DNA from 3 places in the Serratia sp. TSA_7 genome. Region 2 is predicted to be linked to each of the others. Evidence: predicted binding sites of a transcription regulator. Region 2 holds the regulator's gene; each other region holds the start of a gene.

Evidence for each region. The regulator PurR, encoded in region 2, represses purine synthesis genes. The targets are predictions, from matches to a motif close to CANGCAAACGTTTGCNTG.
Region 1: the regulator PurR is predicted to act here: its motif matches at 7,746-7,763, upstream of purT (formate-dependent phosphoribosylglycinamide formyltransferase).
Region 3: the regulator PurR is predicted to act here: its motif matches at 4,412-4,429, upstream of guaD (guanine deaminase).

Annotation. Positions count from the first base shown of each region.
Region 1 covers NZ_JBQZFU010000001.1:1,534,093-1,544,942, forward strand. Annotated here, with positions in the region: gene mdtH (multidrug efflux MFS transporter MdtH) at 218-1,423, shown strand; gene ACUTQW_RS07310 (hypothetical protein) at 1,510-1,758, shown strand; gene grxB (glutaredoxin 2) at 1,886-2,533, shown strand; gene ACUTQW_RS07320 (ABC1 kinase family protein) at 2,564-4,204, shown strand; gene ACUTQW_RS07325 (lipoprotein) at 4,358-4,921, shown strand; gene yebF (protein YebF) at 5,004-5,363, opposite strand; gene yqfB (N(4)-acetylcytidine aminohydrolase) at 5,435-5,743, opposite strand; gene ACUTQW_RS07340 (YebG family protein) at 5,783-6,106, opposite strand; gene dbpA (ATP-dependent RNA helicase DbpA) at 6,195-7,577, opposite strand; gene purT (formate-dependent phosphoribosylglycinamide formyltransferase) at 7,820-8,998, shown strand; gene ACUTQW_RS07355 (YoaH family protein) at 9,032-9,271, opposite strand; gene ACUTQW_RS07360 (glycosyltransferase) at 9,335-10,342, opposite strand.
Region 2 covers NZ_JBQZFU010000001.1:816,120-826,969, forward strand. Annotated here, with positions in the region: gene punC (purine nucleoside transporter PunC) at 1-197, opposite strand, end outside; gene punR (DNA-binding transcriptional activator PunR) at 322-1,266, shown strand; gene purR (HTH-type transcriptional repressor PurR) at 1,263-2,288, opposite strand; gene cydH (cytochrome bd-I oxidase subunit CydH) at 2,613-2,702, shown strand; gene ACUTQW_RS04030 (C40 family peptidase) at 2,916-3,734, opposite strand; gene ACUTQW_RS04035 (Grx4 family monothiol glutaredoxin) at 4,149-4,493, shown strand; gene rnt (ribonuclease T) at 4,565-5,245, opposite strand; gene gloA (lactoylglutathione lyase) at 5,324-5,731, opposite strand; gene idi (isopentenyl-diphosphate Delta-isomerase) at 6,055-6,594, shown strand; gene ACUTQW_RS04055 (alkene reductase) at 6,713-7,810, opposite strand; gene ACUTQW_RS04060 (TetR/AcrR family transcriptional regulator) at 7,901-8,521, opposite strand; gene eptA (phosphoethanolamine transferase EptA) at 8,625-10,262, opposite strand; gene ACUTQW_RS04070 (NAD(P)-dependent oxidoreductase) at 10,415-10,850, opposite strand, start outside.
Region 3 covers NZ_JBQZFU010000001.1:929,664-940,513, forward strand. Annotated here, with positions in the region: gene ACUTQW_RS04570 (carbohydrate kinase family protein) at 1-33, opposite strand, end outside; gene ACUTQW_RS04575 (carbohydrate ABC transporter permease) at 55-894, opposite strand; gene ACUTQW_RS04580 (carbohydrate ABC transporter permease) at 884-1,792, opposite strand; gene ACUTQW_RS04585 (extracellular solute-binding protein) at 1,802-3,052, opposite strand; gene ACUTQW_RS04590 (ROK family transcriptional regulator) at 3,154-4,326, shown strand; gene guaD (guanine deaminase) at 4,641-5,972, shown strand; gene xdhA (xanthine dehydrogenase small subunit) at 5,969-7,399, shown strand; gene xdhB (xanthine dehydrogenase molybdopterin binding subunit) at 7,392-9,794, shown strand; gene xdhC (xanthine dehydrogenase accessory protein XdhC) at 9,778-10,554, shown strand; gene ACUTQW_RS04615 (6-phospho-alpha-glucosidase) at 10,631-10,850, opposite strand, start outside.

The DNA.
Region 1 (10,850 bases), 720 kb from region 2:
CATTTAATATAACCGTAGCCTGCCCCGGAGGTAAAATCCCGACAGCTCAGTAAATAAGCGATTAGTCATTTTACGGCTATTTTCGTGCGGTTTTGTCGCGCAGGTAACGTATTGACGATAAAAAAATATTATCTACCTGGCCCCTATCGGTAAACGGAGATTGGGTACAAACTAGACGGGTTGCACTCCTCTCCCTCTTAATTGCTCGTGGTGAAGCATGTCTCTGGTATCGCAAGCTCGGAGCTTGGGTAAATATTTCCTGTTACTCGATAATCTGTTAGTGGTTTTGGGTTTCTTTGTGGTCTTCCCGCTTATTTCGATCCGCTTTGTCGATCAACTCGGTTGGGCTGCGGTAGTGGTGGGCGTCGCTCTGGGCTTACGGCAGTTGATTCAGCAGGGATTGGGGATCTTCGGCGGCGCAATCGCCGACCGGTTCGGCGCCAAACCGATGATCGTCACCGGCATGCTGATGCGTGCGGCAGGCTTCGCCACCATGGCGATGGCCGATGAACCCTGGCTGTTGTGGTTCTCTTGCGCTCTTTCCGCACTCGGCGGCACCCTGTTTGATCCACCGCGCACCGCACTGGTGATTAAGCTCACCCGCCCGCACGAGCGCGGCCGTTTTTATTCTCTGCTGATGATGCAAGACAGCGCCGGTGCGGTGATTGGCGCCCTGATCGGCAGTTGGCTGCTGCAATATGACTTCCACTTTGTCTGCTGGGTTGGCGCAGCCATTTTCGTGCTGGCGGCAGGCTGGAACGCCTGGTTGTTGCCGGCTTACCGTATTTCCACCGTTCGCGCCCCGATGAAAGAAGGCATGATGCGCGTGCTGCGCGACCGGCGTTTCCTGACTTATGTGCTGACGCTGACCGGCTACTACATGCTGTCGGTTCAGGTAATGCTGATGCTGCCTATCGTGGTCAATGAAATCGCCGGCTCGCCGGCAGCGGTAAAATGGATGTATGCCATTGAAGCCGCGCTGTCGCTGTCACTGCTCTACCCGCTGGCGCGCTGGAGCGAAAAACGTTTTCGCCTGGAACAACGGCTGATGGCGGGCCTGCTGCTGATGACCCTCAGCCTGTTGCCCGTCGGCCTGGCGACCAGCTTGCAAGGCGTTTTCTCTCTGATCTGCTGTTTCTACCTAGGCTCCATCATCGCCGAACCTGCGCGGGAAACCCTCAGCGCCTCGCTGGCGGATCCGCGCGCACGCGGCAGTTACATGGGATTCAGCCGCCTGGGGCTGGCTTTGGGCGGTGCGATCGGTTACACCGGCGGCGGTTGGATGTACGACACCGGCCGGACGCTGAACATGCCCGAACTGCCGTGGATCCTGCTAGGTATCGTGGGTTTTACGACACTGTTAGCGCTGTACTGGCAGTTCAATCCGCGCACTGCCGCACCGGCGATCCTGCGCGGTGGCTGAGTTTCTTCTCTAAGTTGCCAGAAAATCAGCCGAATTTCCCAGAGCTGCTATCCTGATAGTAAAAACATAAACGGGAGAAGTTGGCGATGAGTGACGAAGATAAATTACCGCAACTGTTGGAACACATGGTACTGAACCTGCGCATGATCTACGCGCGCTCAACGTTGGTAGAAAAAGCGCTGGCCCACATCATTGCTGAAAATGCGACGCTGAAGAGTGACATCATCAAACAGTTGCAAATAGTCAACGCCGCCAACGACCGCGATAAAATCGATTTGGAAGAGGCACGTACGCACCTGATAGACGTCATCAATTCCGTGCCCGCAAAAAAATAATCTCTGCCCCGGCCCGCGTGTAATGCGCGGGCCACGCCACAATAACGCACCTTCCAACACAACTCTTCGCGACAGCCTCAGTATGCTGTGATAACTATTGCTGTTCAAACCTAAAACCGGAGCAAGCATGAAACTGTTTATCTACGATCATTGCCCATTCTGCGTTAAAGCCCGCATGATTTTCGGCCTGAAGAACCTGCCCGTCCGCCTTGTCACCTTGCTAAGCGATGATGAAGCTACGCCCATCAGCATGATTGGCAAGAAAATGGCGCCCATTCTGCAAAAAGACGATGGCAGCTACCTGCCGGAAAGCATGGACATCGTGCGCTACGTCGATAATCTCGACGGCCGGCCGCTGCTGACCGGCAAGAGCAACCCGGCGATCGCCGACTGGTTGCAACGGGTCGGCGGTTACTCCGCAAAATTACTGTTGCCGCGCATCGCCAACGCCGATTTCGAAGAGTTCGCCACTGACAGCGCGCGCCAATACTTTACCCACAAGAAACAGGCTTCAATAGGTGATTTTTCCGAGCACCTGGCCAACAGCGCCGATCTCATTGCTGAGCTGGAAACCGATCTCCAGGCGCTTTCCAGCCTGATCGACACCTCCGATGCGGTGAATGGCTCGCTGTCGGAAGATGACATTCAGCTGTTTCCGCTGCTGCGTTCTCTGTCGATCGTCGCCGGGGTTACGCTGCCGGAAAACGTGGAGGCCTACCGCAACCGTATGGCGCAACTCAGCGATGTTCCACTCCTGCTCGATATGGAACAGTGAAACCTCTCGCAATAAGGATATAGCGCGCCTATGTTAAAAATGGTGTTGGTCACCGCCCGTGATCGGGTGCGACTGAAAGAAATTTCCTCGGTGTTAATCCGCTACGGATTGCAGGATATCATTCGTCTGTTGGGCCTGGGCTCCCTGCTGAGCGGGGCCGAAAGCGGCAATGTTCAACAAGACAATCAAACCCTGCCGGAGCGTTTGCGCACCGCGCTGGAGGCGCTGGGCCCGACCTTTGTCAAATTCGGTCAAATTCTGGCTACCCGTTCGGACCTGCTTGACTCAAGTTGGACCGACGAGCTCGATCGCTTGCACAGTCAGGCGTCTACCCTGCCATGGAGCGAGCTGGCAGCGCAAATCACGGCCGATCTGGGCAGCGATCCGCACAGCCTGTTTGCCGAGTTCGACAGCACGCCGCTGGCCGCCGCCTCAATGGCGCAAATTTACCGGGCACGCCTGCATAGCGGTGAAGCGGTGGTGATCAAGGTGCTGCGACCAAGCCTTGCGAAAACCATTCACGCCGATCTGCGCCTGCTGACTTATCTGGCGGAGACCGTAGAGCAACAAAGCCCCGCGCTGGCCCGTTACCGCCCGCGCCAGATGGTGCGTGCGTTGGCGACCGCGCTCAATCACGAGCTGGACCTGACCCATGAAGGCAATAACTGCGAACGTATCGCCGAATGCTTTATCCAGCATCCTGAGGTAGTAATTCCGAAAATTTACTGGCAATGGTCGTCAAAACGGCTGTTGGTCCAGGAATTCTTGCCTGGCACCGCGCCGGAAAACCCGCAACAGTTGGCAACTGCCGGCTTTGACGGCCCGTTGCTGGCCCAGCGCGGCGCACAAGCCTTTATGAAAATGGTGCTGGAGCATCGCCTTTACCACGCCGATCCTCATCCCGGCAACGTCATGGCGCTAGCGGGTAACCGCGTCGGTTTTATCGACTTCGGTATGGTGGGGCAGCTTTCCGAACGACGTCGCAACCAACTGTTACTTCTGTTACAAGCCATCGCTGAACGCGAATCCGGCGGCATCGTCAATACCCTGATTGCCTGGTCGGACAGCGATCCGCTTGATCTGTTGGATCTGGAGTTGGCGGCGCAGAACTTCCTCGATAAGCAGGCGTCTTCCACCCTGACGTTAGGCAAGGCGTTGACCGATCTGCTGGTGATGGCACGTGAGCATCAGTTAGCGATGCCGCCGGACCTGGTGCTGCTGTTCAAGGCGCTGATTACCGCTGACGGCGTGCTGCACCGGCTCGATCCCAACTTTGATATTATCGCCACGTTGAAACCCCTGCTGCAGCAGGTGATGTTGCAGCGTTATTCCCCCGATGCGGTACAGCGACGCATGCTGGCGTTGGGTGCAGAAGCGCTGGATGCCGGTGAAGAGATCCCGCAAACCCTGCGGCTGCTGATGCGCCGTTTGAAGCGCGGGCAAATCGGTGCCGACATCAACGTCAAGAACATCGATCAATTGGGCAAGGCGCTGGAGAGAGCTGCTGTCACGCTGGCCATCGCCATTGTCACCTCAGCCTTCGCGCTGGGGCTGGCGCCTTATCTGATGCACGCTTCGCCGCGGCTTTGGGGTATTCCGCTGTTTCCTGCGTTGGGTGGGCTTGCCTGCCTGGGCGGCGTGCTGTTGCTGGCGCTGCGTCTGCGGCGCTGAGCAGTTTCAGCGTTATCCGATAGGTGATGCCGTCTTTCACGCGCACTATCATTTCGTTTGCCGGCGTCAGCGATTTCCCTCACAGGCGGTGGCCGTTTATAATGACAAATCAATTATCTGCAGCATGTTGTTGGCAGTAGCTATGAGGCACAAATGAAGAAAATTCTGATGGGCGCAGCCGCCCTGCTGTTCGCCGGCGTCTTGGCCGGTTGTAATCAACTCACCCAATACACGCTCAGCGAGCAGGAGGTGAACGATTACCTGCAAAAGCACAACGATTATCAGAAGCAAATCGGCGTACCGGGGCTGTTGGATGCCAATATTGTGCTGACCCAGTTAAAAAGCCAGATTGGCCGCAGTGAACCGGGTAAGGTCACCCTTTCCGGCGATGCCAAGGTGAATATCAGCTCAATCCTCGGTCCGCAGACTGCGGACCTGAAACTGACGCTGAAAGCGCAGCCGGTCTATGACCGTGAACAAGGTGCGGTATTCCTGAAAGACATGGAGTTGACCGACTACAGCGTGCAGCCGGAGAAAATGCAGACGGTGATGAAAGCCCTGACCCCTTACCTGAATCAGTCGCTGAAATCCTACTTCGATCAAAAACCGGCCTACGTGTTGAACCCGGATAACAGCAAAACCGAAGCGCTGGCGAAAAAGCTGGCAAAAGGGCTGGAAGTAAAGCCCGGCGAACTGGTTATTCCGTTCACTGACTAAGGCAAACCGCTAAAACTAAAAAACCCGCTGACAAGGCGGGTTTATTATTTTTCAGGCAGGCGATACCCTGAAAGCAGTGGCGTTACTGCGGTTCGCTGTAGCTGATTTCACCCGTGTTGCAGTTAAGGGTAACGTTATAGGTTTTATCCTGCTTGGTGCCCCGTACCGTCAACGGCACCTGCCAGATCGCGTCCTTGCCGGTGATGGCTTCCGGGCTGATCCAGGCTATCGGGGTGGCTGTGCCCAGCAACTTTTTATCCGATGCCCAGCGCGTGATGCGGTTCTGCAGATAATCGCGTTTTACCTGAGCGGCGACGTCTGCAGGTTGCAGACCGGTGCATTGCGCCACTTTGGCCGTGCGTTGCTCTTGTGCCTGTACCGCCGTCGTCAAACCCGCCATGGCCAACAGCGCTACGGCCACACTCAGTCCCGTTCTTTTCATATGCCCTCCAGTTGTGATTGACACTATCCATGGGGATTTGCCCCCTGGCTCACAACAGGTCTGGCAAAGGATCAGCGTTTTACAAAGCTGATGACAAACAGCTCATCCAACCCCGGATAGATTTCCTTGATCACCTGCTTCAGCTCGCTGAGCGACATATTTTCTTGTTTGGCATGCTGTTCGGTTAGCGCATCCAGGCGAACCGGTGTGACTGACAGCACTTCAATAAAACAGAAAAATACGTCGTCTTCATTACGGCTAACGCGCAATACCTCACCGGGCTGAAAGTGGGATTCACTGGCATCCCGGAGAGTAATGGTTTTGAGCCCGGCCAAAATGTCTTGCTCAAAGCGACTGAAGAAAGTTATTCCACGGGTCATTCTAGATCCTTTTTCATCACATTGCCGCAACATAAGTCATTATGCTGCCTGCTTTTCTGACGCAGATCCCTCTTTTGAGGTAGCGACGGATTTTTCCGTTTTCACTCTGGTCGGTTTTTTCGGCGCTTCCGCCGGCGCGGCGCCACGCAAAATCTGCCCCAGCGCGTCTTTATGCTCCGCCAGGAAGAAACTCAACCCTTCACGCTGCTCCTCATCCAGGTTCAAAGGCGCCTGCTGCAGCCATTCACCCAGGCTGTCCGCCAGGTCCAGCATTTTGTCGTAAGCATCGGCTTCTTTCTTGGTTGCGAAAGTCATCTTTTCCTCACCGTTTCTCACCACCACATATTTTACTTCAACGGCCATGTGTGCATTCCTCAAAGGTTAGAATACTGTATTTTTATACAGTATAAGGTGGTTTTACGCAGGGATGCAAGCGCACCCCTGACGCGGATTATTTCAACAACCGCACCTTGCAGTTCTTGCCTTTGATTTTGCCCTGCTGAAGCTGTTGCAGCGCCTTGCGAGCACTGGCCTTGCGGATCGCCACATAGGCGTGTACCGGGAACATGTCGATTTTGCCCACTTCAGCGGCCGTCAACCCGGCGTCGCCGGTCAAGGCACCGAGAATGTCGCCAGGGCGAATTTTGGCTTTGCGCCCGCCGTCGATGCACAGGGTGACCATTTCGGCCTCCAGCGTGGTATTGGAAGCGCCGCTCAGTTCAGACACCGGCGCCCAGTTGACCGCCTTGCGCTGGTACTCTTCAATCGCATGCGCACGTTCCATCTCCTGCGGCGTACACAGGCTGATCGCCAGGCCGTTCAGGCCCGCGCGGCCGGTACGGCCAATACGGTGTACGTGTACTTCCGGATCGAACGCCAGCTCATAGTTGACGACCAGCTCCAGCTCTTTGATATCCAGCCCGCGAGCGGCAACGTCGGTCGCTACCAGCACCCGGCAACTGCGGTTGGCAAAACGCACCAGCACCTGATCGCGATCGCGCTGTTCCAGATCGCCGTGCAACGCCGATACGCTGATGCCACGGGCTTCCAACGCTTCATATACGCTCTGGCAATCGCGCTTGGTGTTGCAGAACACCACGCAGGAAGAAGGTTGGTAATGGCGGATGGCGGATACCAGCACCGCCGGACGCTGATCGCGGGTGGTTTCGTAGAAGCGTTGTTCAATGGAGGTCTGATCGTCGCCATCGTCCACTTCCACATTCAAGGGATCACGCTGCACGCGGGCGCTGATGCGCTCGATGCCGCTCGGATAGGTCGCGGAGAACAACAGAGTCTGGCGTTGCGGCGGGGTGTAACTGATCACATCGTCGATGTCATCGGCAAAGCCCATGTCCAGCATGCGATCGGCTTCGTCCAGCACCAGTACTTTCAGTTCATCCAGCACCAGCGTTTTCTTGCGCAGATGCTCCTGAATACGCCCCGGCGTGCCCACCACGATATGCGGCGCATGCACCAGCGAATCGAGCTGTGGCCCCATAGGTTGGCCGCCGCACAGGGTCAGGATTTTGATGTTCTGGGTAAAGCGCGCCAGACGACGCAACTCTTTGCTTACCTGGTCAGCCAGCTCGCGCGTCGGGCACAAGATCAACGCCTGCGCCGCCACCTGGGAAACATTGATTTTATCCAGCAGGCCGATGCCGAACGCAGCCGTTTTGCCGCTGCCGGTTTTTGCTTTGGCTCGTACGTCCTGCCCTTTCAGGATGGCGGGCAACGCGGCGGCCTGCACCGGCGTCATTTCGGCATACCCCAGTTCGTTGAGGTTGGCCAACTGTTCGGCTGGCAGCGGCAGGGAAGAAAAAGATACTGTGCTCACGGCGATAACTCTTATATGGCAAATGGAATGGCGGCGCGCCCACGGGCTGGCGCCGAATCAACCGCAGATGATAACAGAGATAGTAGGGATTACGGATTTCACGCATAAAAAAAGCCGCCGGATGCATTTATTTGGCAATAACATCGCCAACGCCATCCCCCGCCTGCACGCGCAAACGTTTTCGTATATACTGCACACCCGTTATCAGACCGCCTTAAATCCACAGATCCAGGTACGAGACTATGTTAACTATTGGAACCGCCCTGCGCCCGTCCGCCACTCGCGTTATGCTGCTCGGCTCCGGCGAGCTGGGTAAAGAAGTTGCCATCGAATGCCAGCGTTTAGGACTGGAAGTGATTGCCGTAGACCGCTATGCGGACGCCCCGGCCATGCACGTGGCGCACCGCAGCCACGTCATCAACATGCTGGACGGCAACGCGCTGAAAGCCCTGATTGAACAGGAACGTCCCGATTACATCGTGCCGGAGATCGAAGCCATCGCCACCAGCATGCTGGTTGAGTTGGAGCAACAAGGGCACCGCGTAGTGCCCTGTGCCGAAGCAACGCGCCTGACCATGAACCGCGAAGGCATCCGCCGCCTGGCCGCAGAAACCCTGGGCCTGCCAACCTCCAGTTACCGCTTCGCCGACGGTGAAGAAGCCTTCCGGCAGGCCGTCGCCGAAATTGGCTATCCGTGCATTATCAAACCGGTCATGAGCTCCTCCGGTAAAGGCCAGAGCCTGATCCGCAGCCCGGAACAGCTGAAAACCGCCTGGGATTACGCCCAACAGGGCGGCCGCGCCGGCGGCGGCCGAGTGATTGTCGAAGGTCTGGTGAAGTTTGATTTTGAAATTACTCTGCTGACCATCAGCGCGATCGACGGTGTCCATTTCTGCGCGCCAATAGGCCACCGTCAAGAAGACGGTGATTACCGTGAGTCGTGGCAACCGCAACGGATGAGCGAACTGGCGCTGAACCGCGCGCAGGAGATCGCGCAAAACGTGGTGCAGGCATTGGGCGGATTTGGTCTGTTCGGCGTTGAATTGTTCGTCTGCGGCGATGAGGTGATCTTCAGCGAGGTGTCACCGCGCCCGCACGATACCGGCATGGTAACGCTGATCTCGCAGGATCTGTCCGAATTCGCCCTGCACGTTCGCGCCTTCCTTGGCCTGCCCATTGGCGCCATTCGCCAGTTCGGGCCTTCGGCCTCGGCGGTGATCCTGCCGCAAATGACCAGCAGCGATCTGCGCTTCAGCGGTTTGGAACTCGCATTGAGCGGCCACAATCAGTTGCGCCTGTTCGGCAAACCGGAAATTAACGGGCAACGCAGGATGGGCGTGGCGCTGGCAACGGCGGAAAATGTGGAAGAGGCGGTGGCGTTAGCCAAGCAGGCTGCCGCTGCGGTAGTGATTGAAGGATAAAACGTTGGGGCCGGCTTGCCGGCCCCTGCAACATCAATAGTTTTCGTCTTCTTCCGAATCGTCGTCAGCCTGTTCGTCCGGCCTTTCCTGATAGTCTTCGTCTTCATCATCAAACAGAACGCTAACCTGGTCGCCCTGGTGTTTTTCGCGGATTTCCTGCGCGACGCGCGCGATGGCTTCACCACTGCTCATGCCTTGTTCCATCAACAGATGGATACGGTCCGCAGCGTCCTGCTGCTCTTGGTGACTCAATGACGGCATACCTGCAAGCATGTGTTTCTCTCCGGCAAAATGGAGGGGGATTATACGCCTTAAACCGGCGGATCCCAACGCCTGTTATTCGGCGGCGGGCTGCGAGCAATGATCGCAATCCCGCCACTGCTTCAGACGATGCAACCACAACGTAACGTGCCAGATCTGCTTGAGGCCGCGTGCGTTAGCCGCCATCGTTCTATCAATACCACGCTGATAAAACTCAGCGGTGATTTGGCACTGCGCCGCCGGCTCAGGCTCCCGCCGAATACTGTGGCAAATACCCAACGCCTCGCGGGCGATCTGCCAGTGAAAAGCCGGTCGAATAACCATTTTGCTGGCATAGCGTTGGTTAAGCACCACCAGCATTTCCACTATTTTCATATAGTGTCGCTGGTATTCCACGTTCGCCTTGCCGGTGCGGCGGCGATTGCTGATGGATTGATCGTGCACCCGTTGCCGGTACAACGCTTTGCTGAGGTACTTGACCCGCTGCGCATTAAACATCACCTCGGTGGTCCAGGGAATATCCTGGTGATGTAACCCCGGTTCGAAATACAACTGATGCCGCTTAATAAAATCAAGACGATACACCGCCAACCAAACCACATGAATAAATTTTCTTGTTTTCAGCGCCCGCTCTAGCCATTGTGCCCCGCTAATAACGCCGGTGTCGCCCAGTCGCTTTTGCGGAATAATCTCTTGCAGTTCGTTTTCTCGGGAAAAATAACGTTGGCCGTTACACTGCATGACATCTAATTGTTCTTGTTCGGCCAAGGCCACTAACGTTGAATACATTTCAGGCGCCAATAAATCATCCGCATCAGGAAACGCCACATATTTTCCCTGCGCAATAGCCAGCCCCGCATTGCGTGCGCAGGAAACGCCGGAATTAGGCTGGTCGATCACGGTAATATGCGGGTATTGCCGCGCATAGCGGTGGGCGATAGCGCCAGAGCCGTCGGTGGAACCATCATTAACGATGATCACCTCCAGCCGCCGCTCATCCTGAGCCAACAACGACGCCATGAAAGGCTCAAACAGTGCTCCCGCGTTATGCAACGGGACAATGACACTCAGGATTAAGGGCATAGGCAGCTCTTCGCAAAAAGTAACGAATAAATATTTCTATTTTCTAAAAAAACGGTGCACAGTTAAATGAAGCGACTCAAGGTTAAATAATCAAACCAGGCCCCCAAGCGCGTCTTTTTCCAACGAATTTTCTTTAATTTTCATTCCCCCGCAGATAGCGGATAAAGGTGAAAATCGCGACAGTGCGAGACAGCAAAATTTCGTTTGTGACGTTGTTGGCAATAAGGCATGTCGTCCTCACTATTTTTGATGACACCCCGAAACAATAACAAGGTAAAAACAATAAATTGTTTTATTTTCAATCAGCGCCTGCAGATTTAAATTAATTTAACCTCAGCCTGAATTATTATTTTCTAACACATAAAATTGTCGTTAATGGCGCAAAAAATGCTTCATTACAAAATCGTTTACTCACCGTTTATGTGAAGTGTGCTCTGGCGCCCAACGCCAGAACATGCACCCGCCGGTCGAATATGGCAGAATAGCGGGCAGAAACCGCCGTTCCCGT
Region 2 (10,850 bases):
TCGGAGAGCGGTCCCCAGAGCAGTTGAGCAAAGGCAAATCCGGCCAGGAAAATGCTAAGGCTGGCGCTGATTGCGCCGGCGGAAATTTGCAGATCTTGCTGCATAGCGCCAAAGGCGGGCAGATACATGTCGGTGGCCAGGTAACCCAGCATGCTCAGGCCGGCAAGATAGAACATAAAACCAAAGGAATTTCGCATGGTATTTCTCATTAATATTTTATTGTCGCAGGTTTTTAGCGCCGGCAAGTGTATCCGGCTGGATCTCTGCTTGTGAAACGGTAATATTTGCGAAGTGCTGTTAAAAAAATTGAAGGCAAAAATCATGTGGTCTGAATATTCGCTTGATGTCGTGGACGCGGTCGCCCGCACCGGCAGCTTCAGCGCGGCGGCGCAGGAACTGCACCGGGTACCTTCGGCGGTTAGCTATACTGTGCGGCAACTGGAACAATGGTTGGCGGTACCGCTATTTGAACGGCGTCATCGCGATGTAGAACTGACGCCGGCCGGCACGCTGTTTATTCAGGAAGCGCGCGGTGTCATCAAAAAAATGCTCGACACTCGCAGGCAGTGCCAGCAGGTGGCCAATGGTTGGCGTGGCCAATTAAAAATTGCGGTGGATATCATCGTCAAACCGCAGCGCTGCCGTCAGCTGGTGCTGGATTTTTACCGTCAATTCCCCGATGTCGAGCTGTTGGTCCAACCCGAAGTGTTTAACGGCGTATGGGATGCGCTGGTGGACGGGCGTGCCGATATGGCGATCGGCGCTACGCGGGCGGTGCCGGTTGGCGGCGGTTTCGCCTTTCGCGACATGGGCGACATGCGTTGGTTGTGTGTCGCCAGCCCCCAGCATCCCTTGGCGGGGTTGGATGGCCTGCTGAAAGATGATCAGCTCCGGCCTTTCCCTTCGCTGTGTCTGGAGGATACGTCACGCAATCTGCCCAAGCGGGTCACCTGGACGCTGGACAATCAACGGCGGCTGGTGGTGCCGGATTGGGCCTCTGCGGTGGATTGCCTGTGCGCCGGATTGTGCGTCGGCATGATGCCTGCGCATCAGGTATTGCCGTTGGTACAGCGTGGTGAATTGGTGGCGCTGCAACTGCAACAGCCATTTCCCGCCAGCCCATGTTGCCTGACCTGGCAGCAGAATACCCCATCGCCGGCGATGGCCTGGCTGCTGGATTACCTGGGGGACAGCGAAACCTTGAATCAGGAATGGTTAAGCGAAGTGACGCCGGAAGCCGCTTTGGCTCCCGGCGCAGGCGACTAGCGGCGGTAATCGATGAAGGGGCCGTCGGCGACCGAGCGGCGTTCAACCAGCTTCGGATGTACTTCAATGACTTGCGATTCTTCACGCTTGCTGATGATGCGATCCAGCAGCATGGTGAACGCCATCTCGCCCAAACGCTCTTTGGGCTGATGGATGGTCGTCAGTGCCGGCGTGAAATAGCGGGCGTTGCGCACATTATCGTAACCAATAACGGAAATATCCTGCGGTACGCGCAACCCCAGCTCATCAGCGGCGCAAATAGCGCCCATTGCCATGATGTCGCCGCCGCAGAATACCGCCGTTGGGCGCTGTTTCTGCGATAATATCTGGTGCATGGCCTTGTAGCCGGATTCCGGTTCGAAGTCACCTTGTACAATCCACTCGTCGCGCACCTCGATATTGGCTTCTTCCATGGCTTTTAAAAAGCCCTGATGGCGGCCGCCGCCGGTGTTGCGCGCTAATTGGCCCGGAATGGCGCCAATCTCACGGTGGCCACGCTCGATCAGATAGCGGCCGGCCAGATAACCGCCTTCGAAGGCGTTGTCGATAATGGTATCGGTAAAATCACCGCGTGCTGCGCCCCAGTCCATGACCACCATTGGGATGTTACGGTAATCTTCCAACATCCCCAGCAATTGATCCGGGTATTCAGAGCACATCACCAGCAGGCCATCGACGCGTTTTTGCGCCAGCATCGCCAGATAAGCGCGTTGCTTGTCGAGGTTATTGTGCGAGTTACACAGGATCAGCGTATAGCCTTTGCTGTAGCAGCTGTTTTCCACCGCCTCGATCACTTCGGCGAAATAGGGCGCTTCGCTGGAGGTAGCCAGCAGACCGATAGATTTGGTGTGATTGACTTTCAGGCTGCGCGCCACGGCGCTGGGAGAATAGTGCAGCTCTTTGATCGCGGCCGCAACGGCCGCTTTAGTCTCTTCGGCGACGAAACGAGTCTTATTGATGACGTGCGAAACGGTGGTGGTGGAAACGCCAGCGCGTTTGGCCACATCTTTAATCGTTGCCATGTAAAGAATGACTCCTGAACTCACATGTTGCAGCATGTAAGTGTGATGTTAATCGTTTGCCTGCGTAGATCCTTCTTCCAAATAAGCGAAGCTGAGTTTTTAGTGTATTGAAGTCGTCAGCGTTTGGTCAGGAGGGGCATTTTTGCCGGTACGCAGTTGTGAACTGCGAATTTTGTCCCATATTGAGCCAAAGTGGAAGAGGTAATCAGTATTATAAACCGGGAAATGATAACAAGATTTTATTGTCTAACTGTGGGAAAATGGTTTGACGCATTAATTGTGTGCCTTTTATCCTTGGGATAACCCGTCTGAAAAGGAGTTGTAATGGATACCGATCTGAAAATGTCACTGTTCACCACTGTGTGTGCGCTGGCCGTTATTATTGCTTTTAGCTTCACCGCGGCGTTGAACTGATCCCCGGTTGTCACACAGGCGCAGTTCACTGCGCTTGTTCGCATTTTCCCACCGCTACGTCAGATTTTTCCACAAGTGCTCCGTTCACCCACTGCCGGATGTTTTCCATGCGGCTTCGCGAAACCGTGGTCTGAGAGCGACGAAAAGGCCTAAGATCAGAACGCTTGCGGTAGGCGGTGAGGCGTGCGGCTGGGGGGCCAGCCGCGGAGGCGATTATCGAATGGTTTTCGGTGTTACCACACGGCGGGCGCCAATGTAGTGGTTTTGCCAGTAGTCGTTGTCCAACTGGCTGATACGGATTTCCTCACCGGTACGCGGTGACTGAATGAATTTGCCGTTGCCCAGATAGACGCCGACGTGATCGGCCACGCCGCGGTTGTTGATGCGGAAGAACACCAGGTCACCGCTTTCCAGCTCGTTTTTCTTGATCGGCGCCGCGTCGCGCAGGTGATACATCTCGTTGGCAGTACGCGGCATCTTGATTTTCACTACGTCTTTATAGGCGTAATAAATCAGTCCGCTACAGTCAAAACCGGTTCTTGGCGAAGTGCCGCCCCAGCGATAAGGTTTGCCCATTTGATCCATCAGCTTGGCCATCGCGGTTTGCTTGGCGTGCTGATAGCGCTTTTTGTGCGCCGGGCTGAGTTTCAGCGGTTTTTCGTCGCGAGCCAATTTGGCGGTGGCCATGCCGGGTTCCCGGTGACGGCCATAGCCTTTTTTGTAACCCTTTTTCGGTGGGGTCACTTTGATTTTGGCTATTTTCTGGGTTTGGTGTTTCGATTTTGCGCTGACGATCTTTTTAGCGGTTTTTTCTGTTTTGGTTTTGGAAACCTTGGCTGTTTTTGGCGGAGCAGTGACTTTCACTTTTTTGCTGGCCTTTGCCGCTTTCTTTTTCTTGCGGTCATCCGGCCGGGCTTCATTAACGTGGCTTTTGCGCTGCTCGGCGGCAATACGCGCCTGTGGCGCAGCGTGCGCCAGATTTAAGAATAGCTGTGTAAACAACAGCACAAAAAGCGTAAGAATTAAACGCATGTCGACGTTACCAACCTTGGCCCCGGAACAGATATCGAAAGAATGACAGTATTCCCCAATTTCGCCATATAAAACAGCGAAGAACTCATAAATGATAATCCATATTGTGAGAAAACGTTAACAGCATTTTTTTTGTTGAAAAATCAATCCGTTGATGTATAAAAAATCACCTTTCTCCGCTGTCGGAATTATTAAAGGATACCGAGTGGCGGAAAAATATATTAGTGAAATGGTCGGATTAAAAATGTTATTCTGAGCGTATGTTTTAACCGGAACGGCCTTTGCCGGTGAGATGCGATTGGCAACGGGGAATACCCTTGCAAAAGATGGCGTTTTCTTGCGACTGTTCCAGCCGCTACAATAGCCAGTGTGATGCATGTTGTGGCCATGAGATGTGGCTTGAGGAAGCAATAAATGACGACGATTGAAAAAATTCAGCAGCAGATCGGTGAGAACCCAATTCTGCTGTACATGAAAGGTTCACCGAAATTGCCAAACTGCGGTTTCTCTGCGCAAGCAGTGCAGGCGCTGTCTGCTTGTGGCGAACGCTTTGCCTACGTTGATATTCTGCAGAATCCGGACATCCGCTCCGAGTTGCCGAAGTACGCCAACTGGCCGACTTTCCCGCAGCTGTGGGTAGACGGTGAGCTGGTAGGCGGCTGTGATATCATTATCGAAATGTATCAGCGCGGCGAACTGCAACAGCTGATCAAAGAAACGGCAGCGAAGTACAAAGAGCAAGAAGACCAGCAGCCATAACGGCTCGGGTTGATTGCAAGAAGACATCGGGCGGCGCCAGTGCAAACTGGGCCGCCCGATTTATTTGTGGCTTAGTCGTTATTACCGATGGCCAGCGGCCATCCGCCAAGGCGTTTCCAGCGGTTAACCAACTCGCAGAACAGTTGAGCGGTTTGTTCGGTGTCGTACAGGGCCGAATGCGCCTGGGTGCTGTCGAACGGAATATCGGCGGCAATGCAGGCTTTCGCCAGCACGGTTTGCCCCAACACCAGCCCGCTTAACGCGGCAGTGTCAAAGGTGGCGAACGGGTGGAAAGGGTTGCGCTTCAGGCTTGCGCGTTCTGCTGCGGCCATCAGGAAACTGTGATCAAAGTTGGCGTTGTGCGCCACGATAATCGCCCGGTTGCAGCCACGGTCCTTGATGCCTTTGCGTACCGCTTTAAAAATGGCGTGCAACGCATCGTATTCACTTACTGCACCGCGCAACGGGTTATGCGGGTCGATACCGTTGAATGCCAGCGCTTCCGGTTGCAGGTTGGCGCCTTCAAAAGGTTCAACGTGAAAGTGCAGGGTTTCATCCTGCTGCAACCAGCCTTCTTCATCCATTTTTAACGTAACGGCGGCAATCTCCAGCAGCGCGTCGGTTTTGGCATTAAATCCAGCGGTTTCTATATCTATCACTACGGGATAAAACCCACGAAAACGGCCACTCAGGGCGTTAAGATCACTTTTTTCGGCCATCAGTTTCTTATCTTCATCGAATGCAGCGCGCATTATGGCAAATTTTACGCCCGGTTGCAGGCGGTATCGCAGGCATAACAAGAAGGGCGCTGAAAGCGCCCCTCATCGGTATCAGTGGCCGAGGCCCTGACCGGCGTGTTTGTTCTCGATCAGTTCGATCTTATAACCGTCCGGATCTTCAACAAAAGCGATAATCGTGGTGCCGCCCTTGACCGGCCCGGCTTCACGGCTCACTTTGCCGCCGGCGTTGCGAATGCTGTCGCAGGTGGCGGCCACATCGTCGACGCCCAACGCCAGATGGCCGAATGCGGTGCCCATCTCGTAGCTGTCGGTGCCCCAGTTGTAGGTCAGCTCAATCACTGCGCCTTCGCTTTCGTCGGTATAACCGACAAATGCCAACGAGTATTTGTATTCTGGGTTCTCGCTGGTGCGCAGCAGGCGCATGCCTAATACCTTGGTATAGAAGTCGATGGAGCGTTGCAGGTCACCGACGCGGATCATGGTATGGAGTAAGCGCATAATTCCTCTGATTGGATGTGCCGTCGCCAACGGCGAATGGATCTTAGCGAAACTCAGTATAGCGTTGCCGTATAAGGGATTTCAATTTATCGACATGGCTAAGGCATGAGAATAAAGGTGACGATGTCACCTATGCATCGACTATGCTGATGATAACCGCACAGTATGCTGTCGTTCGAATCAGGGAAATAAGTACTATTACCCCCCTCAAGGGGAGCGAGGTCTGATAGCGGACCAGGGTTGGATCGCGTCAATTGATAAATTTGGGGCTGGTTAGTTTTTTGCCAGTACGAAGTCATCGCTCTTGCCGAAGGAGGCCATCAGTGGATGAAATGCTGATTCTGGTTGATGCCGATGATAATTCCATCGGCTCGCAAACAAAAACGCGGATACATCAGCAGGGGTTGTTGCACCGGGCGTTTTCAATTTTTATCTTCGATAGCCAGGGTCGTTTACTGCTGCAACAGCGAGCTTTCAGTAAATATCACTCGGCTGGGTTATGGACCAACAGTTGCTGTGGCCACCCGCGCTGGGGAGAGGCGACGGCAGCAGCGGCGCAGCGTCGGTTGCAGGAGGAGATGGGGTTCAGCAGCGAGTTGCAGCAGGTCTCCAGCTTCATTTATCGGTCAGAGGTGCCGGGCGACTTAATTGAGCACGAGTTCGATCATATTTACGTGGGATTATTTGATGGCGAACCTCAGGGGGATCCTGCCGAAGCCCATAGCTGGCTGTGGATGGATATTCAGCAATTAACTGACGAGATAAAACGGAGCCCAGATAAATTTACCGTTTGGTTTCGGGAAATAATGAATACTGTCGATGCCAACGAGATCGCGCGTTGGGCGACGTTGGCGACTCATTAATTGCATTAATTGCATTCGCGTTGTACGACAAGAGCCGCCTTTACCAGCCCCAGCGGCTTTGCCGATAAACAGCAAAAAGCCCGCCGGCATTCGCGCACCGGCGGGCTTTTTATCTTACTTACAGCGTCGGATAATCGGTGTAGCCTTCGGCGCCGCCGCCGTAGAAGGTTTCCGCCTGCGCCTCGTTCAGCGGTGCGTTCTGTTTGAAACGCTCGACCAGATCCGGGTTGGCGATGTAGCTGCGGCCAAAGGCCACCGCATCGATAAAGCCTTTGTTGATCAGCTCTTCGGCTTTCTCGGCGGTGTAGGCGCCTGCGCCGACAATTACCCCTTTAAAGCGGGCACGCACTGAATCGCGGAAGGCGTTGGAATAAGGTTTGCCGCCTGCCCAGTCCGGTTCGGAAATGTGCAGGAAAGCGATGTTGCGCTTATTCAACTCTTCGACCAGATACAGCGCCGCTTCTTCCTGATCTTCACCGTTATCCAGACCATTGAACGGGCCCAACGGCGAAATGCGGATGCCGATATGCTCCGAACCCCATTCGGCGATGGTCGCGTCGACCACTTCCAGCGTCAGACGTGTGCGGTTTTCGATGCTGCCGCCGTACTGATCGGTGCGTTGGTTGGAGGCTGGGGACATGAACTGGTGCAGAAGATAACCGTGGGCCGCGTGCAGCTCGATAAAGTCGAAACCGGCCTCACGCGCATTGGCGCTTGCCTGGCGAAAATCGTTAATGATGCCCGGGATCTCTTCGGTTTCCAGCGCACGTGGGGTCGAGGTTGGAACCCGTACCCAGGCACCGGTTTCGTCACGCACGGTGGTGCGGGTGTCGGCATTGATCGCGGAAGGAGCTACCGGTGCCTGTTGGCCCGGTTGCAGGCTGTTGTGGGAGATACGGCCCACATGCCACAACTGAACGGCGATATTGCCGTTTTTATCGTGTACGGCCTGGGTGATCTTTTTCCACGCGGCGATCTGCTCTGGGGTATGCAGCCCCGGAGCGCCGGCATAGCCTTTCGCCTGGAAAGAAATCTGGGTGGCTTCGGTCACGATCAGACCGGCGCTGGCGCGCTGGGCATAATATTCGGCCATCAACGGAGTAGGAATATCGCCAGGCTCAATGCTGCGAAGACGCGTCAGCGGGGCCATAAACACGCGGTTTGGCAAAGTTGCAGAGCCAACCTTCAGCGGGGAGAACAATTTTTCAATCTTCATAGTGCATCCTATATTAATAGACCGGTCGACTAGTAATGGCTAAATAACAGCCCAACAGAGTGATTTTTCGGTAAAGCTCGGGTGTTGCGTTTACGGCTGCGGCGGGCGCAACAGCAATTCAATACTTTCCAGCGCGCTGGTCAGCGGGGCGACCGAACGGCGGATTTTGGCGCGCAGCGAGGCACCAAGCCACAGTGAGTACAGCGTTTCTGCGGTGGCCGCCGGGCTCATGGTTATCGACAGCGATCCTTCGCGGATACCGCGCTCGATGGCATCCTGCAGGTGGCCAATCACCCGTGCGGTGCCGATTTCCAACGCGTGGCGCATGGGTTCCGACAGGTCGCTCACTTCGGCGGAGAGTTTCACCGCCAAACAGGCGTTATGGCATTCGCTGCGGCAATGGAAGCTGATCGCCTGGGCGTAATAGCTCAGCAACTGGTGGCGAGCGTCGCTTTTATCGTCGCTAAACAGCCGTTGCATTTCAGCATCGTAGTGTTCGAAATAACGCTGCAGCATGCCTTCGCCGAAGGCTTCCTTCGAGCGAAAATAGTGATAGAACGAACCTTTCGGCACACCCGCCGTGGCCAGCAGTTCGCTCAGCCCCATGCCGGTAAAACCCAGGCGCAAGCTAAGGGACTCGCCGGTAGCGAGCAGATGTTCACGTGTATCTACGGGGCAGTGCGCATGTTTCGTCATAATGAGGATTAGCATAATAGACCGATTGGTCTAGGTCAATAGCAATAAAAAAACCGGCGCAAAAACGCCGGTTACGAAGCAGGGCATTTTGCCCGATCAGGGGGCAGAAGTTAAGCCGTTATGCCCCGCTGCGGCAGCGTTGCAAAATATCCAACTGCGACTGATACTCGCGGGTTTGCACGTTCAGCATACCGAGCAGGGTATGGAACAGATTATCTTGCGAGATCTCATCCTGTTCGGCCATCTTGTTCAGGCACTGGCGATCAATCTTGAAGTTGCGCTCATAGTCGGCGGACATCCACATCAGGAAAGGAACGTGGGTCTGCTGGCTGGGAGCAAACACATAAGGCGTACCGTGCAGGTACATGCCATTTTCACCCAGGGATTCGCCGTGATCGGAGAGGTAAACCAGCGCGGTATTGAACTTGTCACTGTGCTGTTGCAGCAGCTTGATGGTGTCATCCAGCATGGTGTCGGTATAGAGCAATGAGTTGTCATAAGTATTTACCAGCTGCTCATGGGTGCAATCCTGGATCTGATTGCTGTCGCAGGTTGGCGAAAACTTCTGGAACTCCGGCGTGCTGCGGCGGAAATAGGCCGGCCCGTGGCTGCCCATTTGGTGCAACACTATCACGCTATCGTCTTTCAGGCCGTTGATGTAGTCGTTCAGCTTATACAGCAGCACGTTATCCATACAGACGTCGCCATCGCAATCCTGCGGCAGTTTCAGCTTGGTCATGTCGACGTGCGGCACGCGATCGCAAGCGCCTTTGCACCCACCGTCGTTTTCACGCCAAAGTACGTTGACGCCGGCATGCGCCAATACGTCGAGCATGCCTTCCTGGTGAGTCGCCAGGGTGGCGTCGTAGTCCTTGCGCGGCATATTGGAGAACATGCAGGGGACAGAGATCGCCGTTTCGGTACCGCAGGAGCTGGCGTTCTTAAAGTACACCACATTGTCTTGCTTCAGGCGCGGATTGGTTTCACGCCCGTAGCCGCCGAGCGAAAAATTCTCGGCGCGGGCAGTTTCACCCACAACCAGGATCACCAGGGATTTCTTTTGTTGCCCGGCGATCAGCGGCCCTTTACGTGCGTCTTCGCCGATTTTCACCAGCGGCAGATTACGGGTGAAATAGCGCTGCTGGGTAAATTTGATGGTGCCGGAAACGAAGTTCGACGGCGTCAGCATTTTCACCACGCTTTTATTATTGCGGATCAGCGAGGCGTAATCCTTATAAAACAGCGCGGCGATAATCAGGATCACCACCACGGAAAGCATCACGTTGGCGGCGCGCAGCCCGGCCATATACCACCACGGGCGGGTGATGCGGATTTCGGTAAAACAGACCAACACCGCAGGCAAGATGCCAAGCAGCACCAGCCACAATCCCATGCGTGGCGTCAACAGAGCGGTCGCCTCTTGCGGGTTGGTTTCGAAGGCGTTTTGCATCATGTTGCCGTCGATCACCACGCCGTAGCTGAACATAAAGTAGTTCGCGGCAGCGCTGCCAAGGAGGAAGAAAATCATCAGCGGTTTGCGCAGGAAAGGCACGGTCAGCAGGCTGAAGATAATGTTCAGCGCACAGAAAATCACTACCGGCATGGTGGCGGCGAAGATCAGGTTGTGGACGCTATCGAAATTGATATACGACCAGGCCTTATGCAGGAATAACGCGTTCTGGAACAGAGTGAAAAACAAGGCGCTGGCGAGGATAAACCCCAGGCTGTTGCACTGTAAGCGTTGACGTAACCACATTGCCAAATCTGAATCCTGATAGTGAGTAATGCGCTGAAATTTACAGGATGAAACTTAAGAAAACCTTAGAGATTCAGAATGGTGGCGGGTTTGTTTACTTTTGGTTTAGTTTACAGTCGCCAGACCGCGAGGATCGCGGCCTGGCGGGGTGATTAATAAGCAGCGGTAAACTGCGCTTTAATAAACTGCGGTTTTTCGATTTCATCGAGAATGGCAACCGACAAGTCTTCCACTGAGATGCTGGCCGGAGCCTGGCCATTCATCAGCAGCTGGGTGGTGCCGAGGCGGAACTGACCAGTCCGCTTGCCCGGTTCCAGCAGCGCAGCAGGGGAAAGATAGGTCCAGTCCAGCGAAGAGCCGTTACGCAGCTTGTTGCGTAAATCGCGCACCGCTTGTGCGCCTGGACGGATATTTTCCGGGAATTGCGGGGTGTCCACCAGTTCAACGCCCGGAGCCACTTCCAGGCTGCCGGCACCGCCGACCACCAGCAGGCGTTTAACGCCGGATTTTTCCACTGCGGTCAGGATCTGTTGTGCGCCGACAGTGGTTTTTTCGTACAGATTCTCTTCCGCCCAACCCGGGTTGTAG
Region 3 (10,850 bases), 110 kb from region 2:
GTACAGGGTGGGTTTGGTGTTGGTATTCATCATGTGAATTCTTTCCCTTTTAAGTCAGCCCTTGCTGCCGCCGCTGGTTAACCCGCTGACCAGCGTTTTTTGCAGCCAAATGGCAATAAAGAGTGGCGGTATGGCGGCCAACATGCCGACGGCGGCGATCAATCCGTCATCGGTGGCGCGTCCCGCGGTGAAACCGGCGATAGTCACCGGCAGCGTCTGGGCCTGAATGTTGCTGGTAAACAGCAGCGCGTAGAAAAATTCGTCCCAGGCCAGCAACCAGCCGAACAACGCCGAGGCCCCGAGCGCCGGTTTCGCCAGCGGCAACGTGATGCGCAGCAGCACCTGCCACTGACGCAGCCCATCCAGCCGCGCCGCCTGTTCGATATCGATCGGCAAGGCGTCGAACTGATTCTTCAGCATCCAGGTGAGGAACGGCAGGATCAGCGAGCAGTAGACCAGCACCAGGCCGATATGGGTGTTCAGCAGCGCCAGCTGTTGCAGAATAAAGTACAGCGGCAGCACGAAGGCGACCGGCGGCACCATATAAATCGCCAGACTGGCGAACAGCCAGCCGTCGCGGCCCGGATAGCGTGAGAAGCTGAACGCCGCCGGGATCGCCAGCAGCAGCGAAATCAGCGTGGCGCCGCAGGCCACCAGCAGGCTATTGAACAGCGCGTGCAGGAACAGTGCCCCAGGCTGGCCGGCCTGTAACGACAGCAAGCTGCCGTAGCGTGAAAAGTCCCAGCGGCGCGGCAGCCATTCCAGCGGCACGCGGGTCAGATCGGCGGAGGAACTGACGCTCATCAAAAACAGCCACAGCATCGGCGCGAGGATCGACAGCGCCAATAGCAGCGCGGCGCCATAGCGTAGTATCAGGCGGATTTTACGCTTCATCGGCGAGGCTCCTTCGGCGTTGGCGGAACAGCATCAGCATGTAGAGTGCGATCAGCAAACCGCACAGCAGGGTCATCAGCACTGCGTAGGCGGCGCCGCTGCCGGCACGCAGATAGCTGAACGATTCCTGATAAACGAAAAAGCTGAGGGTCTTGGTGCTGTCCATCGGCCCGCCGCGGGTCATCACGTAAATGATGTCGAACACCTTGAAGGCGTCGATGGTGCGTAACACCAGCGCCACCGCCAGCGGGGCCAGAATGGCGGGCAGGGTGATGGCACGGAATCGCCGCCAGGCGGAAGCGCCGTCCAGTCGGGCCGCCTCGTACAAATCCTCCGGGATGGATTGCAGTGCCGCCAGCGTCAATAGGGTGATCAGCGGGTAGTTTTTCCAGATATCCGCCAGCATCACCGCGTTCAACGCCGAGGCGGGATCGCCCAGCCAACTGCGGTAATGGTCGATGACCCCAAGCTGAGTCAGCAGCGCATTGATGCTGCCGTAATCCGGATTGAAGTTCAGCCGCCACATTGTCGCGTTGACGATGGTGGGCAGCGCCCAGGGCAAAATCACCAGTACCCGCAGCAGGTTGCGGCCGTGGAATTGCTGGTTGAGCAGCAGCGCCACCAACACGCCAATCACCCCTTCGAACGCCACCGAAACCACGGTGAAATAGAGCGTGCGCCACAGCGTGGCCTGGAAATCCGGGTCGGTCAGGGCATACAGAAAGTTATCGACGCCGACCCAGGCAGGCGTTACGCCGTCACCGACCAGCGCCGCGTCGGTAAAGCTCAGCCACAGGGTGCGGCCCAGCGGCCAGGCGGTTAACAGCAGCATCATCAGCAGCATGGGTGCCAGCAGCACCCATGCCTGACGCCGCTCACGTTGGGGCAAAGTGAGCATCGTCATCCCTTAACGCAGCCGTGCCGCGCTTTTGGTAGCCGCATCCAGGCCCGCTTGCGGCGTCACCTTGCCTTGCAGGATCTGCTGCAAATCTTGCTGCAATCCGTTGGAAAGCCGTGAGTAATCGGCAGTTTCAGGGCGCGACAGCATCACGTTCAACGATTGTTTGGCGGCGGCGATCAAGGGTTGCTGGTCTTTCTGCACCGCCGGATCGTCGTAGGAAGATTTCCAGATCGGCAGGCTCAGTTTGGCGTACTTATCCTGTACCGGCTGGGAGGTCATGTAGCTGATGTACTGCCAGGCCTGGTCCGGGTGGGCGCTGGCCTTGGCGATGCCGAGGCCCATCGAGCCGTTGACGGCGGAAACCTGGCCCTCAACCGATCCCGGAGCCGGCACGATGCCGACATCGCCGGCCACTTTGCTCTGCTTCGGATCGTTGGCCATGTTGTACATATAGGTCCAGTTGAGCGCGAAGGCGGCGTCGCCATTAGAGAAGGCTTTGCGCACGTCCTCTTCCAGATATTCGCGCGAGTTCGGGTTGGTCAGCCCCTTGTCCAGCGTGTCTTTCATGTAGCCGGCGGCCTGTAATGATGCTGGGGTGGAGAAGTTGATTTTCCCCTGTTGGAAGAATTGCCCCTTGAAGGCGGACACCAGCGTGGTGTAATCGCAAACCAGCGCCTCGGCCTGTGACCAGCTCCACACCAGAGGGTATTTGACCACGTTTTTCTGTTTCAGGATTTCCGCCTGCTGCGCCAGTTCCTGCCAGGTTTTCGGCGGGGCGCCGATGCCGGCCTTGGCCAGCATGGCTTTGTTGTAATACAGGTATTTGGTATCGAGGATCCACGGCATTCCCCAGCGCTTGTCTTTGTAAGTGACGGTGGTCATGGCGCCGTCGAAAATCTTGCCGCTGTCGTCGGCGCTGATGCGCGAGGTGACATCCTGCAGCAGGCCGAACTTGACGAATTCGGCCGGCCAGATGGCGTCGAACAGCACCACGTCGTAGCCGTTGCTGCCTGCGCCGCGCGCCGCGACGATTTTATCGTGCAGCGCTTCGTAAGGGACGAACTCGAGGTTAACGGTGATATCCGGGTGCTGTTGGGTGAAATCGGCGGTCATGGCGCGAATGTCGTTTTCGCTATAAGCCGCCTGGGTCATAAACAGCGCGTTGATTTGCGTAGGGGCGGCAAAGGCGCTTGAGATGCAAAACGCCAGGGCAGACAGGGTACAGGCGGCCTTAGCGGCGCGGATAGGGCTTTTCATGGTGCGTTCTCCGGTGTTAAAAAGATTCTTAAATCAATTTGATTGCTTTAATGGAGGGCACCATACTGCAAACACCGATTTCCCTTTCTGCATAGGCAGTTATGACGACATCCGGCACTAACCTTGAACATGCTCGTGCACACAACCGGCGCGTAGTGATAGAGGCAATCCGTCTGCACGGCGAACTGACTCGTGCCGAAATCGCCCGGCTGACCTCACTGACGCCGCAAACCGTTTCAAACATCGCGACAGAGCTGGAGCAGGCCGGCATTCTCTCCTCGCACCTGCCGCGCCGTGCCGGAGGGAGGGGCCAACCGGCGACGCCGTTGACCCTCAATCCAGACAGTGCATATTCCATCGGCATCCATCTGGACCACCAGTCGCTTCTGATCATCGTCGTTGATCTGTCAGGAAGCGTTCGTTTCCATCGGCTGATTATGGTGCAAAAGCCGCAACCTGCTGCGACCTTGAAACTGATTTGTGATGTACTGCAAGAAATGCGCCAACAGCCGGATATGGCCTGGGGAAAAATGCTGGGCATCGGCGTGGTGATGCCGGGGCCGTTTGGCGTGGAAGGGATCTCCTCCGTTGGGCCGACTACCCTCAACGGCTGGGAAAATATCGATGTAGTGGCTGAACTTAACGCGCAGAGCGGCCTGCCGGTGACGCTGGAGAACGACGCCACCGTCGCCGCCATCGGCGAACGTCTGCACGGTGTGGCCAGGCAGCTCAATTCGTTTATTTATCTGTATCTCGGCACCGGCCTCGGGGCGGGGATCTTCACTGACGGGCGTATTTATACCGGCCATGCGCACAATGCCGGTGAAATAGGCCACATGATTGTGCAACCGGGCGGGCGGGCTTGTTATTGCGGCAACCAGGGTTGCCTTGAACGCTACGTCTCGCTGCAGGCAGCCTATGAGAGCTGCGGGCTGGATCCGATGCGTGCCATGCCGCAGGATCTGCTGGCATTGCCGCAGGCGCAGATCGACCTCTGGTTGGAGTCTGCGGTGCCTGCGCTGCGCCAGGCGATCAACATCGTCGAGTGCATGTTCGATGCCGAGGCGGTGATTATTGGCGGGCTGATGCCGGAAAGCATCGTTGAACAGTTGATCAAACGCTTGGCGCCCTTGCACCGCTCGGTGCGCAGCAAATACCTCGATGGTCTGCGCGTGCGGTTGGGCACCACCGGCGCGGATACCGCAGCATTGGGGGCGGCGGCGCTGCCGTTGTTCGACGAGTTTAACCCACGTTATGAAGTGTTATTGAAATAGCCACTTAATTTTCTCGATTTATATTTTTGCTCGATGTTGGTGCATCGGTTTAATTAGCTCAGGCAAGCAAACGGTTGCTATTTTCCAGGCAACCGTTTGCTTGCTTTTTAATTATTTTTACTTTCTCGTGCAATTCCAATTGTTCATTTTATGGTATTGTTTTTAAAGGGTATTTTTTAATAAAAAACCAACTGGCACGCTGCTTGCTATCCTTAAATCAACATCTGCAAACGATAAAAAGACCGACATATTCCACCGGATTGAGTTCACTCAACGGGGGGCGGTACGTGGGTCGGTAGAAAAGGAACGGCAACATGAACATGCAATTCACCACGGCTATTCGTGGCAATTTTTTCGATATCGCGGCCTGCGTGGAGAGCCCGCAACAGTTGAATGAGCAACTGCGGCATATTCCCGACGGATTACTGCTGCTAAACGAAGGCACCATTGTCTGGCTCGGCAGTTGGCAGCAGGGCGAACCGTTGTTGCCGCCGGGTTTTGAGGTGACGCATTACCGCGACAAGCTGATCGTGCCGGGGTTTATCGATACCCATATTCACTATCCGCAAACCGAAATGATCGGCGCTTATGGCGATCAGCTGTTGGCGTGGTTGAAGCACTATACTTTCCCGACCGAAAGCCAGTTCTGCTGCGAACGGCATTCCGGCAAGATGTCGGCGTTCTTCCTGCAACAACTGTTAAGCAACGGCACCACCACGGCGTTGGTGTTCGGAACGGTACATCCGCAGTCGGTTGACGCGTTGTTCAGCCAGGCGGCGGCGCTGAACATGCGTCTTATCGCCGGCAAAGTGATGATGGACCGCCACGCACCGGATGAACTGCTGGAAACCCCGGAGCAAAGTTACCGGCAAACCCGTGAACTGATCGAGCGCTGGCACGGCAAACAACGGCTGGGCTATGCGATAACGCCGCGTTTCGCCCCCACCAGCACCCCAGCGCTATTGGCGCAGGTGCAGCGGTTGCGCGAAGAGTTTCCGGATGCCTGGCTGCACACCCACCTGAGCGAGAACCTGGATGAAGTGGCCTGGGTGAAAGCGCTGTTCCCGGAGAACAGCAGCTATCTGGATGTGTATCACCAGTACGGCCTGACCGGCGAGAAAAGCGTATTCGCTCACTGCCTGCACCTGGAAGAGCAAGAGTGGGATTGCCTGTGCCAGACCGGCTCGGCGATCGCGTTCTGCCCGACCTCCAACCTGTTCCTCGGCAGCGGGTTGTTCAACCTGCAAAAAGCCTGGCAGAAGCAGGTGAAGCTGGGCATCGGCACCGATGTCGGCGCAGGCACCACCTTCAATATGCTGCAAACGCTGGGCGAGGCTTACAAGATCGGCCAGTTGCAGCGCTATAAGCTCTCCGCCTGCGAAGCCTTCTATCACGCCACCTTGGGCGGTGCGCGCGCGTTGGCGCTGGACGATAAAATCGGCAACTTCGGCGTCGGTAAAGAGGCGGATTTTGTGGTGTTGGATCCGGCGGTGTCGCCGCTGCAGAAGCTGCGCCATGAAAACAGCCGCGAACTGGCGGACCAGCTGTTCTTGCTGATGACGCTGGGGGACGATCGCAACGTTTATCGTACCTACGTTGACGGCAAAGTGGTTTATCGCGCGGCCGCGCACCAGGAGGCAGCATGATCCAGTTTCTGCTTAATCAAACGCTAAAAAGTGAAAGCGCGCTCGATCCCAACACCACGGTGCTGAACTATCTGCGCCGCAACCTGGGCCGTTGCGGCACCAAAGAAGGCTGTGCTTCCGGTGACTGCGGCGCTTGCACCGTCGTATTGGCCGAGCCGGAAGGCGGACAGTTGCGCTACCGCAGCGTCAATGCCTGCCTGACGTTCGTCAGCGCGCTGCACGGCAAACAGCTGATTACGGTGGAGGATTTGAAACACCATGGCCAATTGCACAGCGTGCAGCAGGCGATGGTCGATTGCCACGGCTCGCAGTGCGGTTTTTGCACGCCGGGATTTGTGATGTCGATGTTCTGTCTGCAAAAGAACGGCGGGGAATACCAGCGTGAGCAGGCGCAACAGGCGCTGGCGGGCAACCTGTGCCGCTGCACCGGCTACCGGCCGATTCTGGCGGCGGCGCAGCAGGCCTGCGGCGTCAAGGGCGAGGACAGTTTCGATCGCGGGCAACGGCAAACCGTGGAACGCCTGCAAGCCATCCGTGCCGCGACACCGCTGGAAGCGGCGGGTAAACGCTGTCTGATGCCGCAAACGATCGACGAGCTGGCGGGGTTGTATCAGCAACACCCGCAGGCAAAATTGTTGGCCGGCGGCACCGATCTGGCACTGGAGGTCACCCAGCGCCACCAGGATTTACCGCTGATGATCGCCATTGGGCAGATTGAGGCGTTGAAGCAAGTCAGTTGGCAGGGCGAACGCTTGACGATCGGTGCCGGTGCGGCGCTGAGCGACCTGTATCCGCTGCTGGAAAAATATCACCCGGCCTTCGGCGAGTTGCTGGCGCGTTTCGCTTCGCAGCAGATCCGCAACCAGGGCACCTTGGGGGGTAATATCGCCAATGCTTCGCCGATTGGCGACGGCGCACCCATGCTGCTGGCGCTGGATGCCATGCTGAACCTGCGCTGCGGCGATGTGCGGCGTGAGTTGCCGCTGCACGATTTCTTCCTGGGCTATCGCCAGACCGCGCTGCAACCGGGGGAATTTATCGAAAGCATCGTGTTGCCGGCCACCGCTCCGGCGGATTTCCGCGCCTGGAAAGTCTCCAAACGGCTGGAGGACGATATTTCGGCGGTATGTGGCGCCTTTAACCTGGGGATAGAACGCGGCATTATTCGCAGCGCCCGGTTGGCATTTGGCGGCATGGCGGCGACGCCAAAACGCGCCTTGCTATGCGAACAGCAACTGGTGGGGCAGCCCTGGCGGCGCGCCACCGTTGAACGTGCGGTGCAGGCATTGGCGCAGGACTTTACGCCGCTGAGCGATTTTCGCGCCAGCAGCGGTTATCGCCTGCTGGTGGCGCAAAACCTGCTGCGCCGCTATTTCATTGCGCTGACCGCGCCGCATTTGGCGATTGAGGTGACGGCTCATGAGTAATAACAAACGCATTGAAGCGACGCAGGAACAACTGGCCGAACGTTTCCGCCAGCCATTGACCACCGGGGTGGGCCGTAGCCGCAAACATGAAAGCGCCGACAAACACGTCAGCGGCGAGGCGCAATACATTGACGATCGGCTGGAGTTCCCAAACCAGTTGCATCTGGCGGCCAGGCTGAGCGAGCGGGCGCATGCGCGCATCATCAAGCTGGATTTGTCGGCCTGTTACGCTTTCCCCGGCGTGGTGCGGGTGATCACCTGGCAGGATGTGCCGGGGGAACTGGATATTGCACCGCTGACCCACGGCGATCCGCTGCTGGCGAAGGAGACGGTGGAGTACGTCGGGCAGGTGATCGCGGTGGTGGCGGCAGAAGATCCCGAGATCGCCTGGCGGGCGGCGCAGGCGGTGAAGGTGGAGTATCAGGATCTGCCGGTGCGGCTGGACGTGACGCAATCGCTGCGCGAAGGCTTTGTGGTGCAGGAGGCGCACCATCATCGGCGCGGCGATGCCGACGGCGCGCTGGCGCGGGCTTTGCACCGCATTCAGGGCGAGTTGCACGTCGGCGGCCAGGAGCATTTTTATCTGGAGACCCAGATTGCGTCAGTGATGCCCGCCGAGGACGGAGGCATGCTGGTGTATTCCTCCACCCAGAACCCGACCGAAATCCAGAAGCTGGTGGCCTCGGTGCTCAATCTGCCGATGCACAAGATCACCCTCGACATGCGTCGCATGGGCGGCGGCTTCGGCGGCAAGGAAACCCAGGCTGCCGGCCCGGCGTGCCTGTGTGCGGTGGTGGCGCACCTGACCGGCCGGCCGGCCAAAATGCGCCTCAACCGCCGCGACGACATGCTGATCACCGGCAAGCGCCACCCGTTTTATATTCACTATGACGTTGGCTTTGACGATGCCGGGTTACTGAACGGCATCAAGATCGACCTGGCCGGCAACTGCGGCTATTCGCTCGATCTCTCCGGTTCTATTGTCGATCGCGCCATGTTCCACGCCGATAACGCCTATTTCCTGCAAGATGTATTGATTACCGGCCACCGATGCAAAACCCATATCGCGTCCAATACCGCCTATCGCGGCTTTGGCGGGCCGCAGGGCATGATGGCGATTGAGCAGATCATGGACCATATTGCGCGCTATCTGGCGCTCGATCCGTTGGCGGTGCGCAAGACCAATTATTACGGCAAGGACCACCGCAACATCACCCATTACCACCAGCCGGTGGAGCAGAACCTGCTGCAGGAAATGACCGCCGAACTGGAACGCAGCGCGGATTATCAGGCACGGCGCGAGGCTGTCCGCCGTTTCAACGCCGAGAACCCGATCCTGAAAAAAGGGCTGGCGCTGACGCCGGTAAAGTTCGGCATCTCTTTTACCGCCAGCTTCCTCAACCAGGCCGGTGCGCTGGTGCTGGTTTACACCGACGGCAGCATTCAGCTCAACCACGGCGGCACCGAGATGGGCCAGGGGCTGAACACCAAGGTGGCGCAGATCGTCGCCGAAGTGTTCCAGGTGGATATTGAACGCATACAGATCACCGCCACCGACACCGGCAAGGTGCCGAACACGTCGCCGACGGCAGCGTCATCCGGCACCGATTTGAACGGCAAGGCGGCGGAGAATGCGGCGCTAATCATTAAACAGCGGCTGATCGACATGCTTGCCAAACAGCACCAGGTCAGCGCCGAACAAATTGCCTTCAGCAACGGCCAGGTCAGGGTGGGCGAGCGCTATTTCAGCTTCGAGCAGGTGGTCGAGCAGGCGTATTTCAATCAGGTTTCGCTCGCCAGTACCGGTTATTACCGCACGCCGAAGATTTTCTACGATCGCGACAAGGCCAGCGGTCACCCGTTCTATTACTTTGCCTACGGCGCGGCCTGCGCGGAGGTGTTGATCGACACCCTGACCGGCGAATACAAACTGCTGCGCGCCGATATTCTGCATGACGTGGGCGACTCGCTGAACCCGGCTATCGACATCGGCCAGGTTGAGGGCGGCTTTGTGCAGGGCATGGGCTGGCTGACCAGTGAAGAACTGGTGTGGGATGAACAAGGCAGGCTGCTGACCAACGGCCCGGCGAGCTATAAAATTCCGGCGATTGGCGATGTGCCCGCCGATCTGCGCGTTACGCTGCTGGAGAACCGCAAAAACCCGGAAGATACGGTGTTCCATTCCAAAGCGGTGGGCGAGCCGCCGTTTATGCTGGGGATCTCGGTTTGGTGCGCGATCAAGGACGCGGTCGCCAGCCTGGCGGACTACCGCCTGCAGCCCAATATTGACGCGCCGGCCACGCCGGAACGGGTGCTGTGGGGCGTGCAACAGATGCTGTCAAGTGACATTGTCACTGAACTGACGCGGGGGAACGGCGATGGACGAATGGATTGAGGCGCTGGCGGAAGCGCGCAGGCGTGGCGAGCCCTGCGTGCTGGTGACGTTGGTGGACGAACGAGGTTCCACGCCGCGTAACCGCGGGACCAAAATGCTGGTGACCGCCGAACGGGCGGTCAATACCATCGGCGGCGGTCACCTGGAGTTCCAGGCGCTGGCGATTGCGCGTGAGATGTTGCAACAGGGTGACGCCACGCTGCGGCTGGAGCGTTTCCCGCTGGCGGCGAGGCTCGGCCAGTGCTGCGGCGGAACCACCAGAGTGCTGTTCGAACCCTTGATCCCACCGCGCCCGCAAATCGCGCTGTTTGGTGCCGGGCATGTGGGCCGTGCGCTGGTGAACATTCTCGCCACCTTGCCGTGCCGGGTGCGTTGGGTTGATGGGCGTGCGGAGGAGTTCCCTGCGGCGATGCCGCCGGGAGTGCGGCAAGAAATTTGCGATGAGCCGCTGGAGATCGTCGATGCCATGCCGCCGGGCAGTTATTTCATCGTGATGACCCACGATCACGCGCTGGATCTGGCGCTGGCGGAGCGCATTTTGCGCCGTGGCGATGCCGGTTACTTTGGCCTGATTGGTTCGCTGACCAAGCGTAAACGTTTCGAATACAAGCTTGGCCAGCGTGGCATCAGCGAACAGGCTATAGCCGCCATGCGTTGCCCGCTGGGCTTGCCCGACGTCAAAGGCAAACTGCCTGCAGAGATCGCGGTAGCGGTGGCCGGGGAGATTATTGCTTGTTACGGGAGGGGGGAACGGGGTTAAAACCGCGGCGGGTTGTTTTCGAACATTGTGTGGGCGCCCCCCGAAGGTTGCGCCGCCACAGATAATAATCGTCAAATCACTTCAGTTCTGGCCAGTAGTCTTTATTGGCTTCGAGCAGATCGTCCAGAATGGCTTTAGCGACAGAAGCGCTCGGCACGGTTTTCGAGAGCGTTATCGCCTGCCACAGTTTCAGATAGGATTTCTCAATCCAGGCTTCGACCACCAGTTTTTCAACCGCCACCTGCTGGCTCATCAACCCCTGCTGGAACAACGGGATCTTACCGACAGTCAGCGGT